Regions from separate parts of the Duganella rhizosphaerae genome, predicted to be linked through region 3. Evidence: predicted binding sites of a transcription regulator. Region 3 holds the regulator's gene; each other region holds the start of a gene.
What was found. Region 3 encodes NrdR, which represses ribonucleotide reductase genes. Its sites were predicted from a motif close to CACNANATNTNGTG; they were not measured.

Region 1 (4,308 bases), on a different contig from region 3:
CTGCTTCCACCAGCCAGGTCGGCGACACTTCGAACGCGGTTGCATAAATGTCACGCAGGTCTTGCGGGATGCGGTCGATCTTGGCCAGTGAGCCGTCGAAGTACTTCAGGTCGGAGATCATCACCTCGTCCCACAGGTCGCGCGCCTTCAGGTCGCGCACCAGGTAGGCGTTGATCTCGGTGAACTCGCCCGACAGGTTGGACTTCACGTACAGGTTCTGGAAGGTCGGTTCGATGCAGGCCGACACGCCGATGATGTTCGAAATGGTCGCGGTCGGAGCGATCGCCACGCAGTTCGAGTTACGCATGCCGAACTTCTTGATGCGGTCGCGCACCGGGGTCCAGTCCATGGCGGCCGAGGTATCCTGCTCCAGGTAGCCGCCGCGTTCGTCGGCCAGCAGCTTGATCGAGTCCTGCGGCAGGATGCCGCGGTCCCACAGCGAGCCTTTGTACGACTGATAGTGGCCGCGTTCTTCGGCCAGTTCGGTCGAGGCCAGGTAGGCGTAGTAGCACACCGCTTCCATCGAGGTGTCGGCGAAGGACACGGCTTCGTTCGACGAGAACGGAATGCGCATCATGTGCAGGCAGTCCTGGAAGCCCATCACGCCCAGGCCCACCGGACGGTGGCGCATATTGGCGTTGCGCGCTTTGTCGACGGCGTAGTAATTGATGTCGATCACGTTGTCCAGCATGCGCATCGCGGTGCGGATGGTCTTCTTCAGCTTGACGTGATCCAGCTTGCCCTCTTTCATATGGGCTGGCATGTTGACCGAACCCAGGTTGCAGACGGCGATTTCGTCAGGACCGGTGTTGAGCGTGATCTCGGTGCACAGGTTGGAGCTGTGGACCATGCCGACGTGCGACTGTGGCGAACGGATGTTGCATGGGTCCTTGAAGGTGATCCATGGGTGGCCGGTTTCGAACAGCATCGACAGCATCTTGCGCCACAGGTCCAGCGCGGCGATCTTCTTGAACACGCGGATTTCGCCGGCGGCGGCCTTGGCTTCGTAGCCCAGGTAGGCTTTTTCGAAGGCCTTGCCGACCAGGTCGTGCAGGTCAGGCGTATCGGATGGCGAGAACAGGGTCCAGTCGCCTTTTTCCATCACGCGCTTCATGAACATGTCCGGGATCCAGTTGGCGGTGTTCATGTCGTGGGTGCGGCGGCGGTCGTCGCCGGTGTTCTTGCGCAGGTCCAGGAACTCTTCGATGTCCATGTGCCAGGTTTCCAGGTAGGCGCACACCGCGCCCTTGCGCTTGCCGCCCTGGTTGACCGCGACGGCGGTGTCGTTGACCACTTTCAGGAACGGCACCACGCCTTGCGATTTGCCGTTGGTGCCCTTGATGTGGGCGCCCAGTGCGCGCACCGGGGTCCAGTCGTTACCCAGGCCGCCGGCGAACTTGGCCAGCAGGGCGTTTTCCTTGATGGCGTCGTAGATGCCTTCCAGGTCGTCCGACACGGTGGTCAGGTAGCACGACGACAGCTGCGAACGCAGGGTGCCCGAGTTGAACAGCGTCGGCGTCGACGACATGAAGTCGAAGGTCGACAGCAGGTTGTAGAACTCGATGGCGCGCGCTTCGCGGTCGCTTTCGTTCAGGGCCAGGCCCATGGCGACGCGCATGTAGAAGGCCTGCGGCATTTCGATGCGGACGTCACGCACGTGCAGGAAGTAGCGGTCGTACAGGGTTTGCAGGCCGATGTAGCCGAACTGCAGATCGCGGTCGGCGACCAGCGCCTTGGACAGGCGGGCCAGGTCGAACTCGGCCAGTTTGACGTCCAGCAGTTCGTTGGCGATACCCTTGGCGATGTATTGCGGGAAGTAGGTCACGTATTCGGCTGCTGCCGCGCCCTGCGCGACTTCCTTGCCGAAGACTTCCTTGCGGATCGTGTGCAGCAGGATGCGGGCCGTCACTTGCGAGTAAGCCGGATCTTTTTCCATCAGCGCGCGGGCGGCCAGGATGGCGGACTTGTGCAGCTCTTCGACCGGCACGCCGTCGTACAGGTTCTTCAGCGTCTCGGCCAGGATGGCGTCGGCGTCGACGTGCTTTTCCAGGCCGATGCAGGCGGCGTTAATCAGGCCGGTGACGCGGTCCATTTCCAGCGGCTTGCGCTCGCCGTTTTCCAGCACGTGGATTTGCGGCGCTTCGATCGCGGCGGTGGCGCCTTGCGCTTCCTTGGCGGCGCGGCGCTCTTCCATATGCTTGGCGCGATACAGCACGTAGGCGCGGGCGACATCGTGTTCGCCGGAGCGCATCAGCGCCAGTTCAACCTGGTCTTGCACGTCTTCGATGTGGAAGGTGCCGCCCGATGGCTGGCGGCGCACCAATGCGGTGACCACGCTGGCGGTCAGCTGTTCTACCAATTCGCGCACGCGCGCCGAAGCTGCGCCCTGGCCGCCGTTAACGGCCAAAAAAGCCTTGGTCACGGCGATGGCGATTTTCGACGGTTCAAACGCGACGACCGCGCCGTTACGGCGGATGATGCGGTAGTCACCGAGGTCGCTGGCGGCCGTGACCGGGCTGCTGGCGGTGCTCGCAGCGGCTGCTGGTACCAGCGCTGGATTGATGGTGATGTCTTGAGTAGATTGCATTTAAGCTCCCCGATAACAGCGTGCAGTCAGTGCTGCGCGACGTAATGTTGTATGAAAAAAGGCCAAAATGAAGCGACCGGCCAAAACCTGCCTGGCTGGTTAAACTGCAATAAAATGGGTGGTGAACTGGCCTTGTCGGCTTGTAAATAGTTTAAGAACCAGTGTCATGAGAACTACTATATCTAGTGATTGGTGTGAATCGATACACTGATTGTAGTGGTCAGGTCAGGCTAAGACAAGTGGAAATTTTGAGGTTTACGGCAATTTTTCTATTGACTTTGCGGAAGCCCTTTTGCGAAGCGTAGTCCGGCGCTAGCACCCACTAACGCGAGCTCATCCGGTGCCTTTTGATTAAGCAAAGTCTGCCAGATTTTCCGATAACATTCCCAATCGAACAACGGTCCCGGGTCGGTTTTCCGGCCCGGCGCGATGTGTTCATGACCCTGCACATCGGTCAGCGGATAGCGCGTTTGCAGCGCCAGCGTCAGCGCCGCCAGCGCCTGGTACTGGGCCGGCTCGAAGCCGCTGTCGTCCGTGCCTTCCAGCTCCACGCCGATCGAATAGTCGTTGCACTTCTCCCGCCCCTGGAAGGCCGACAGCCCCGCGTGCCAGGCCCGCTCGTTGGCAGAAACATACTGCACCACGCGGCCGTCACGGCGGATGAAGAAGTGGCTCGACACTTTCAGCCCCCGCAGGTCCGCGAACGAGGGGTCAGTATTATAGTCCAAGCGGCCGCTGAACAGGTCGGACACGTGCGGGCCGCCGTAACAGCCGCCCGGCAGCGAGATGTTATGGACCACCAGCAGCGTGATGTCGGCCGGGTCGGGACGGCAGTCGGCATGGGGGCTGTCGTAGCGCCGCGCCGGCAGCCACCAGCCGTCGGCGCCCAGTTCCGGCGGCCTCACGCCTCCGGCTCCTGGATGTTCAGCTTCTGCATCTGGTAGCGCAGCTGGCGGAAGCTGATGCCCAGCAGCTGGGCGGCCTGGGTACGGTTGAACTGGGTCTGCGCCAGCGCCCGCAGGATGATGTCGCGCTCGATCTGGTTCAGGTAGTCGGGCAGGCTGCTGGGCAGCGCGTCCAGGTGCGGCAGCGGCAGCGTGCCGGCGGCGGACGGCGCCGGCTCGGCCGGCTGCGGCGTCGGCAACGGCGCCACGTCCAGCGCGGCGGCTTCGGTGACGGCCATGTATGGCGCCGGCAGCGCGGGTGTCGGCAGCGGCACGATCGCCTCGACCATGCGCGCGCCCTTCAACGCCAGGTCGGCCACTTCGATCACGCCGTCGTTGGCGAAGGCCAGCGCCCGTTCCAGGATGTTTTCCAGCTCGCGCACATTGCCGGGGAAGGAGTAGCCGCGCAGCGCATCGAGCACGCCCTCGCCCAGCAGCACCTTGTGCTCGAAGGTGCCCAGCCGCTCCAGGATGGCGCCGGTCAGCACGGCCAGGTCGTCGAGCCGTTCGCGCAGCGGCGGCAGGCTCAGTTCAATCACGTTCAGGCGGTAGAACAGATCCTGGCGGAAGCTGCCCTGCTCCACGCACTGCGCCAGGTTCTTGTGGGTCGCGCTGATGATGCGCACGTCGACCGGTTCCTCGGCGGTGGCGCCGATCTTGCGCACGCGCCGCTCCTGGATCGCGCGCAGCAGCTTGACCTGCATCGCCAGCGGCAGGTCGGCCACTTCGTCGAGCATCAAGGTGCCGCCGTTGGCCGCCTGGAAGAAGCCGTCCCGC
Region 2 (4,308 bases), on a different contig from region 3:
CATGTGGCGCTGGATCACCTTGCGCTTGATCTCCAGGCTGTCGCGGCCCAGTTCCAGCAGCCGGTCCAGCGCCGCCAGCAGGCCGGCCTCGTCGCCGCGGTGCAGATAGCCGAGGCGGGCGCAGTTGATGGTCACCACGCCCAGCGAACCGGTCTGCTCGGCCGAACCGAACAGGCCGTTGCCGCGCTTGAGCAGCTCGCGCAGGTCGAGCTGCAGGCGGCAGCACATCGACCGTATCATGTTCGGCTTGAGCTCGGAGTTGATGAAGTTCTGGAAGTAGGGCAGGCCGTAGCGCGCCGTCATCTCGAACAGGCGTTCGGCGTTCGGGCTGTCCCAGTCGAAATCCTCGGTGATGTTGTAGGTCGGGATGGGGAAGGTGAAGGCGCGGCCCTTGGCGTCGCCGGTCATCATGATCTCGATGTAGGCGCGGTTGATCAGGTCCATCTCGGCCTGCAATTCTCCGTAGGCGAACGGCATGTCCTCGCCGGCGATGCGGGGGATTTGTTCGCGCAGGTCTTCCGGGCAGACCCAGTCGAAGGTCAGGTTGGTGAACGGCGTCTGCGTGCCCCAGCGCGACGGCACGTTGAGGTTGTAGATCAGCTCCTGCATGTATTGCTTGACCTCGTCGTAGCCGAGGCGGTCCTTGCGCACGAACGGCGCCATGTAGGTGTCGAAGGAGCTGAAGGCTTGCGCGCCGGCCCATTCGTTTTGCAGCGTGCCGAGGAAGTTGACGATCTGCCCGATCGCGCTCGACATGTGGCGCGGCGGACTGGACTCCACCTTGCCCGGCACGCCGTTCAAGCCTTCGTTGAGCAGGGTGCGCAGCGACCAGCCGGCGCAGTAGCCGGCCAGCATGTCGAGGTCGTGGATGTGCAGGTCGGCCTCGCGGTGGGCCGCGCCGATGGCGGGCGGGTAGACGTGGCTGAGCCAGTAGTTGGCGATGACCTTGCCCGAGACGTTGAGGATCAGCCCGCCCAGCGAATAGCCCTGGTTGGCGTTGGCGTTGACGCGCCAGTCCTGGCGCTCCAGGTATTCGTTGATGGAGGCGGCAACGTCGACCAGCGCGTGGCGGTCCTGGCGCAGCGTGGCGTGCTGTTCGCGGTAGACCACGTAACTGCGCAAGGTCTGGCGGTAGCCGGCGTCGTACAGCACGCGTTCGGCGGTGTCCTGTATCAGTTCGACCGTCAGCCGGTCCTCCTGGCGCAGCGACGACAGGTGCAGTAGCGCGCACTCGGCCAGGTGGCGCGCCTCGGGCAGGTCGAACTCGCCGCTGGCGCGGCCGGCCTTCAATAAGGCGGCTTCGATCTTGGCCGACGTGAAGGCTTGCTCGCTGCCGTCGCGCTTGATGATCTGGGTGTGAATTAATCTTTGCATGCGTGCTCCTTGATCCCATATCTAGTTGGTTTTAATAGGTTAAGCACTAGATATGGTGTCGTCAATGAAAGTCAGAGCGACTTTGCAATTCCTTGATCTGGATTGCCTTTGTGCCTGTGCCAGTGATTTTGTATCGCGTGCCGATACTCGAAATATCGGTATCCGTTCACTTGATGTAACCTATGTAATCCGGTCTCGCTGCCATGGCAAGTGCGGAGGTTTTACATGACCAAGAAAATTAATGAGAATAACTAGATGGCCTTTACTTTTTCTACAGAGACACCAGACGCTACCGCGTTTAAAGCGCTTTATGACACCACTGGTTGGGGACCGCTCGAACGGAGCGACGAATTTTATGGAGCGTCGTTGCAGGCATCGTGGGCTTCATTTGCCGCATATGATGCAGACCAGTTGATGGGGTTCGCTCGCGTCATTTCGGATGGCAAGCTCCATGCCTTCATTACGGAGATGATTGTCCATCCTGACTATCAGCGCCGCGGTCTGGGCGAGGAATTGATTAACGCATTGGTTGCGCGGTGTCGGGCTGCGGGGATTCATGACATCCAGCTGTTCTGCGCCAAGGGCAAGGCTGATTTCTATGTACATTGTGGGTTTGCCAGGCGGCCAGACGACGCGCCAGGCATGCAACATCGGAACGACCATTTAATGGAGAATCAAAATGACACGAGTTCGAGTTGAAAGTTTCACGATTTCTATAGACGGCTATGGGGCCGGGCCGAATCAGGATCTCAATGAACCGCTCGGCGTGGGTGGGAAGGAGCTACACCAGTGGTTCATTCCAACCCGCACGTTCCAGCAGGCCCATGGTGCCGGCGATGGCACGACCGGTGTCGACGACGATTTTGCCGCACGGGGATTCAAGAACATCGGCGCTTGGATTTTGGGGCGGAACATGTTCGGACCGGTTCGCGGGCCCTGGCCCGATCTGAGTTGGAATGGCTGGTGGGGCGATAACCCGCCGTACCACGTCCCGGTTTTTGTCTTGACCCATCATGCTCGTCCATCTATCCAGATGGAAGGCGGCACGACGTTCCACTTCGTCACGGGCGGCATACACGAAGCGCTGGAGCTGGCCCGCGAAGCCGCGAACGGCAAGGACGTGCGCATTGGCGGCGGGGCCGACGTGATCCGACAGTATCTTCAAGAGGGGCTTATCGACGAACTGCATATCGCGATCTCGCCGATTCTGCTGGGCAGTGGTGAGCGTTTGTTCGAGGGCGCGGACCTGCGGGCTCTGGGATATGAGTGCGTCGAGTACGTGGGAACGGAGAAGGCGACCCATGTCGTGCTCCGGCGCCGTTGAGTTGGGATAGCGGAAAATTTGTGAATGCGTTAAAGTCAATGTCGCCATTTTGATAATAGTTGTTTGACGAATGGTTCCGGCCCGACCGGATCGGGGGCGTCAGGCGTGGCGCCCGTTCCAGGCAGAGATTACATCACTCACAAGGAAGTATTTCATGTCGAACCTTCAAAAGATAGGCGCGTTTTTCGAAGCATATGCAAGCAAGAATGTCGCTGCGGTCAGCGACGTCATGGCGGAAGACATCGTCTGGCGTATTCCAGGCCATCACCCCCTCGCCGGCGAGAAGCACGGTATCAAAGAGGTGCTGGCTTTCTTCGATCAGCTTGGGAAAGCTGAATTTCAGGCCGAACCATTCGCGATCGCAGAGCAAGGCGACTACGTCATCGATCACCACCGGGGATGGAGCACCGCCGGCAGTGGCCTCGACTTGACCTGGTGCCTGGTCTTTAGATTCGAGCATGGGAAAATCAAGGAAGTGACCAATTTCTGCTCGGACCAGCACAAGGCCGATCTGTTCTTCCACGAACATTACCGGCTCAAGGCGATCCCCGAACGGTTGGCCGAGTAAAATTCCTTACCGGATCAACGCAGCCACCCGCTTGACGAACACCGGATCCGGCTCGGCATCGAGCCGGGTGCTGTCCACCTGCACCGTGCCTTGGGCGTCGAGCAGGGCGATGCGGGTGGTGTGGTTGATTTCGCCGTTCTCCAGCCGCCGATACTTGATGTTCAACGTGGCCGCCAGTGCGCGCGTCTGGCTGTCGCCGTCGGCTGTCACCAAGCGGAACTGCGCCGGATCGAGCTGGTGCATCTTCAGCAGGCCGGACAGCGAGGCCGGTGTGTCATGGTGCGGATCGAGACTGATCATCAGCACCCGCAAGCGCTTGCCATCCGGCCCCAGCGCGGCCACCGTGCGCTTGAGCGTCTCGATGATCACCGGGCAGGCCGCATGGCAGTCGCCGTAGAACATGGTGACCAGCACCGGCGTGCCCGCCATGTCGTGCAAGGCGAAGTGCTGGCCGGTTGCGTCGGTCAGCGTGGCGTCGAGGCGGTAGATGGAGTTGCCGGGCAGCGCGGCGGCCAGAGCCGTCCAGGCGCACAGCGGGAGCAGCAGCGCGGCGGCCAGGACGGCGCGGCGCAGGGAGAAAATATAGTTCATGGCTTGCTTTCTTGAATTTGGGGGGCGGGATCGCGCGCACAGCGGAATCCCAAGTTGGCGCCGTCCTGCCGCGCTTCCATCGCGGACAGCAGGGCCAAGCGCATCAGCACGGCGTAGTTGCGGCGGTCGGCCAGCGACACCGCGGCGCCGCCGCAATAATCGAGCAGTTTTTGATCGCCGCTGGCGCGGCTGTCGGCATTGACGAACAGGCCGCTGTAGTCTTCGACCCACTCCCACACCAGCCCGTGCAGGTCGTGGATGCCGTAGTAGTTGGCATGGCCGGTCGCCACGCTGTGCGGCGGCTGCTTGCCGGCGTCGGCATACCAGCCGAGGATGTGGGCCAGCCAGGCCGGATCGTCGCGGGCGTCGGGCCGGTGCTCGTCGGCGGCGGCCGCGAACTCCCATTCGTACCAGCGTGGCAGGCGGCCGCCTTCGGAGGCGCAATATGCCT
Region 3 (4,308 bases):
CTATCGGCTTCCCTCATTCGATCCAACCTGCCAGTAACAAGTTACTCAATTCATTTGGAGTTTTTACATGTTCGCAAAAGATCACACCCTCGCCAACGTTGACCCGGAATTGTTCGGCGCAATTCAAAAAGAAAACACCCGTCAGCACGATCACATCGAACTGATCGCGTCGGAAAACTACACCTCGCCGGCCGTCATGGAAGCGCAAGGTTCGCAGCTGACCAATAAATACGCCGAAGGCTACCCAGGCAAGCGCTACTACGGCGGTTGCGAGTACGTCGACGTCGTCGAGCAACTGGCGATCGACCGTGTCAAGCAGCTGTTCGGCGCGGAAGCGGCCAACGTGCAGCCTAACTCGGGTTCGCAAGCCAACCAGGGCGTGTTCTTCGCCGTGCTGAAACCAGGCGACACCATCATGGGCATGTCGCTGGCCGAAGGCGGCCACCTGACCCACGGCATGCCGCTGAATATGTCCGGCAAGTGGTTCAACGTCGTCTCCTACGGCCTGACCGCCGAAGAAGACATCGACTACGTCGCCATGGAAGCGCTGGCCAAGGAACACAAGCCTAAGCTGATCATCGCCGGCGCCTCGGCGTTCTCGAAAAAGATCGACTTCGAGCGTTTCGCCGCCGTCGCCAAGGCCGTTGGCGCTTACTTCATGGTCGACATGGCGCACTACGCCGGCCTGATCGCCGCCGGCCTGTATCCTAACCCGGTGCCGCACGCCGACTTCGTCACCTCGACCACGCACAAATCGCTGCGCGGCCCACGCGGCGGCATCATCCTGATGAAGGCCGAGCACGAGAAAGCCATCAACTCGGCTATCTTCCCAGGTATCCAGGGCGGCCCGCTGATGCACGTCATCGCCGGCAAGGCAGTGGCGTTCAAGGAAGCGCTGACGCCTGAGTTCAAGGCTTACCAGCAACAAGTCGTCATCAACGCCGACGTGCTGGCCAAGACCCTGATCAAGCGTGGCCTGCGTATCGTTTCCGGCGGCACCGAGTCGCACGTGATGCTGGTGGACCTGCGTCCTAAGAACCTGACCGGCAAGGAAGCGGAAGCGATCCTGGGTGCGGCTCACATGACCTGCAACAAGAACGGCATCCCTAACGATCCGCAGAAGCCATTCGTGACTTCCGGCATCCGCCTGGGTTCGCCTGCCTTCACCACCCGTGGCTTCAAGGAAGCGGAAGCGGAACAAGTCGGCAACCTGATCGCCGACGTGCTGGACAACCCGCACGACGCAGCGACCATCGAGCGCGTGAAAGCGGCCGTGAAGGTTCTGGCTGACAAGTTCCCTGTCTACGCCAAGTAATCTGTAGTACCGCGACGCCGGCCTGTGCCGGTGTCGCGTCACCGAATAGCGCCAATATGAAATGTCCGTTTTGCCAGCATGAAGATACCCAGGTTCTCGATACGCGTGTATCCGAGGAAGGGGATTCCATACGCCGGCGCCGGCGCTGCGGAAAATGCGATAAACGATTTACCACGTATGAGCGCATCGAACTGGTGATGCCGTATGTGGTCAAGAAGAACGGCAGCCGCACCGAGTATGCGGCCGCTAAGCTGCGCGGCAGCCTGACGCTGGCCTTGCGCAAACGTCCCGTGGCGGCGCCCGCCGTTGACGCGGCGATACTGTCGATCGAAGAAAAACTGCTGACCAGCGGCCAGCGCGAAGTCGACACGGGCTACATCGGCGAGCTGGTGATGCAGGAACTGAAGCGCCTCGACAAGATCGCGTATATCCGTTTTGCGTCGGTCTATAAAAACTTCGAAGACCTGGCCGAGTTCCAGGACGCGATCGCCGAAGTCGGACAGGAACGCAAGCCGCGTAAGGCTTAGTTTCCGGTTCGTTGGCGACCGGCCTACGGCTGACGCACCTTTGATACACCTCATATCCTCTACAGTCGTCGCTGCTAACTTCTAGCACTGTCCTTGTCGACTTGCGGAGGTGTGCCATGCGCACACGCGCCTTGATGCACGGCTTTACGCTGCTGGAAATCCTGATCGCCGTGCTGTTGCTGGCGGTCGGCATCGTCGGCGGCGTGGCGATGCAGTTGACGGCCCTGCGCATGCGGCATCAAGCCGCGTTGCTGTCGCAGGCGACCTACGTGGCGGCCGGCCTGGCCGAACGCATGCGCGCCAACGCCGCGCAAATGCACCTGGCCGATGGCGCCAATCCCTATCTGATGCTGGACTACGATGCGCTGGCCGAACCCGATCCGCCGGCGCCGTCGGCCCTATGCTACGGCGGCGCGTGCGACAGCGCGCAGCTGGCAATGTTCGACCTGTACGAAGCGAAAGTGCAGGTCAGCCAGCATCTGCCTGCGGGCCGCATACAGGTCTGCCGCGACGGCAGCGTCAAGCCCGGCTGGACTTGCGGCGGCGCTGCGGGCGCGCCGGTGGTGGTCAAGGTGGGATGGCGCGGCAAGAATCCCGACGGTACGCCGCGCAAGGACGCCGGCGGCGCATTCGCGCCGGCCGTCGCCGTGGCGGTTGGAGCAACGCGATGAGCGGCAATGCTATGAGCGCGCGCGGATGGACCGTGGTCGAGTTCGTCATCGCGGTAGCGCTGGGCTTGATCGTGACCCTGTTGGCCAGCGGCCTGCTGCTGTCGGCCGGCAGCAATTACCGCAATCACAGCGACAACGCCGGGCTCAACGACGGTGGCCGCCATGCGCTCGACATCATGGCGCGGGCGATACGGCAGGGCGCTTATGTCAACTGGGACAGCAAGGCCGCGCCGGTGGAACTGGACACCGATGCGCCGGCGTCCATCGCCGGGCTGGACGCGCGCAGCATCAGCCGGGGCGGCGCGGATATCTCGGCGACGTTGCCGGCGGTGGCGCACGGCAGCGATGTGCTGGCCCTGCGCTTTTCCGGTTCCGGCGTGGGCGGCAATGGCGACGGTTCCAGCCTCAATTGCGCGGGCTTCGGCGTCGCCGTTCCCGACGCGGCCGATGCGCGCGGCTGGAGCATCTTCTACGTCGCCGACGACGGCGCTGGCGAGGCCGAACTGCGCTGCAAATACCGCGGCGCCTCCGGCTGGGGCGCGGACGCCATCGTGCGCGGCGTCGATTCCTTTCAAGTGCTGTATGGGCTCGATACCGATACGCCGGCCGACGGCATTCCCAATGCGTATGTCAACGCCAGCAACATCAATGCGATGGATGCCGCGCTGGTGCTGACCGGCGCCACGCCCGCCGAGCGCTTGCGCGATTTCCATCGCAAGACCTTCTGGAAGCGCGTGTGCAGCGTCAGGGTGGCCCTGCTGCTGCACGGCGAGAGCAATACGCGCGCCGACACGGCGACGACACGCTTCGATCTGTTCGGCCCCGCTTATTCCGATGCGCATGGCGACGATGAAGGTGTGCGCATCGTGGAGGCGACGCTGCCGCCGTCGCAGCGCACACGGGCGCGCCGGGTGGTCGGCATGACGGTGGCCTTGCGCAATCGGAGCGGCTAGGTCATGGCGGCGCAACGGCAGCGAGGCGCGGTTGTGTTGATGTGCCTGATGATGTTGATCCTGGCGATGCTGCTGGGCGTGTCGGCGGCGCAAATGAGCTTGCAGGGTGAGAAGGCTGCGCGTGGCGAGCGCGATCGGGATGTGGCGTTTCAGGCGGCGGAGGATGCCTTGGCGGATGCGGAGCGCGATATCCAGAGCGGCACGGCGGAGGTCAGCGCCTGCGACAGGGCGCCCGTCTGGCAGCGGGTGGATTTGTCCGGGATCGAGGACGACGGCGCCTGCACGCAGGGCTACGGCGACCATACCAGAGCGACGATGCCGACGGCCAAAGGCGTGCTGCCGTTCAAGCGGCCGCGCTATGTGATCGAGCGCATGGAGTGCCATCAGCCGGGCGAGGATGCGTCGGCAGGCGGCGCGGTCGCTTATTGCTATCGCGTGACAGTGATTGGTTTCGGCGCCAGGCCGGGCACGGAGCTGGTCTTGCAGACGGTGTTCGTCAAGCCGGAGTGAGGAGGGGATATGCGCATTGCAAATAGTGCCCCGTTGCCCGGACATGGCCGGCGATGGTGGTGGGCGGGGTTGGTGATCGCTGCGTTGTTGATGTTGCTGCCGATGCTGGCGGGTGGTGTGCGCGCGGCGCCGCCGGTGCTCGATATCGCCAGTGAGCCGTTGACCGCCGCTTGCCGTACAGCCCTTGGCGTGCGGACCGCAGGGCCTTCGCTGTTGCTGGCGGCGCCAGCCGCGCCTGCCGGGGACCTGCTGAGCGCCACGCTGGACGCGAGCGATTGGGGCGGGCATGTTGAACGCATCGCATTGGCGCCGGCAGGCGTTGCCGCGCGATG

Region 1: RUGAMON1_RS08995 (ribonucleoside-diphosphate reductase subunit alpha) is a predicted target of NrdR. The motif match lies at 2,762-2,775, and genes of this name have one in related genera.
Region 2: RUGAMON1_RS20005 (ribonucleoside triphosphate reductase) is a predicted target of NrdR. The motif match lies at 1,419-1,432, and genes of this name have one in related genera.

What each region holds. Positions count from the first base shown of each region.
Region 1 is NZ_BPWK01000003.1:383,607-387,914, forward strand. Features, by position in the region: gene RUGAMON1_RS08995 (ribonucleoside-diphosphate reductase subunit alpha) at 1-2,587, opposite strand, end outside; gene ampD (1,6-anhydro-N-acetylmuramyl-L-alanine amidase AmpD) at 2,857-3,492, opposite strand; gene RUGAMON1_RS09005 (sigma-54-dependent transcriptional regulator) at 3,489-4,308, opposite strand, start outside.
Region 2 is NZ_BPWK01000009.1:112,803-117,110, reverse strand. Features, by position in the region: gene RUGAMON1_RS20005 (ribonucleoside triphosphate reductase) at 1-1,374, opposite strand, end outside; gene RUGAMON1_RS20000 (GNAT family N-acetyltransferase) at 1,630-2,073, shown strand; gene RUGAMON1_RS19995 (dihydrofolate reductase family protein) at 2,054-2,698, shown strand; gene RUGAMON1_RS19990 (nuclear transport factor 2 family protein) at 2,853-3,266, shown strand; gene RUGAMON1_RS19985 (SCO family protein) at 3,273-3,857, opposite strand; gene RUGAMON1_RS19980 (formylglycine-generating enzyme family protein) at 3,854-4,308, opposite strand, start outside.
Region 3 is NZ_BPWK01000010.1:107,883-112,190, forward strand. Features, by position in the region: gene glyA (serine hydroxymethyltransferase) at 68-1,315, shown strand; gene nrdR (transcriptional regulator NrdR) at 1,372-1,842, shown strand; gene pilV (type IV pilus modification protein PilV) at 1,959-2,513, shown strand; gene RUGAMON1_RS21125 (PilW family protein) at 2,510-3,466, shown strand; gene RUGAMON1_RS21130 (pilus assembly PilX family protein) at 3,470-3,976, shown strand; gene RUGAMON1_RS21135 (pilus assembly protein) at 4,166-4,308, shown strand, end outside.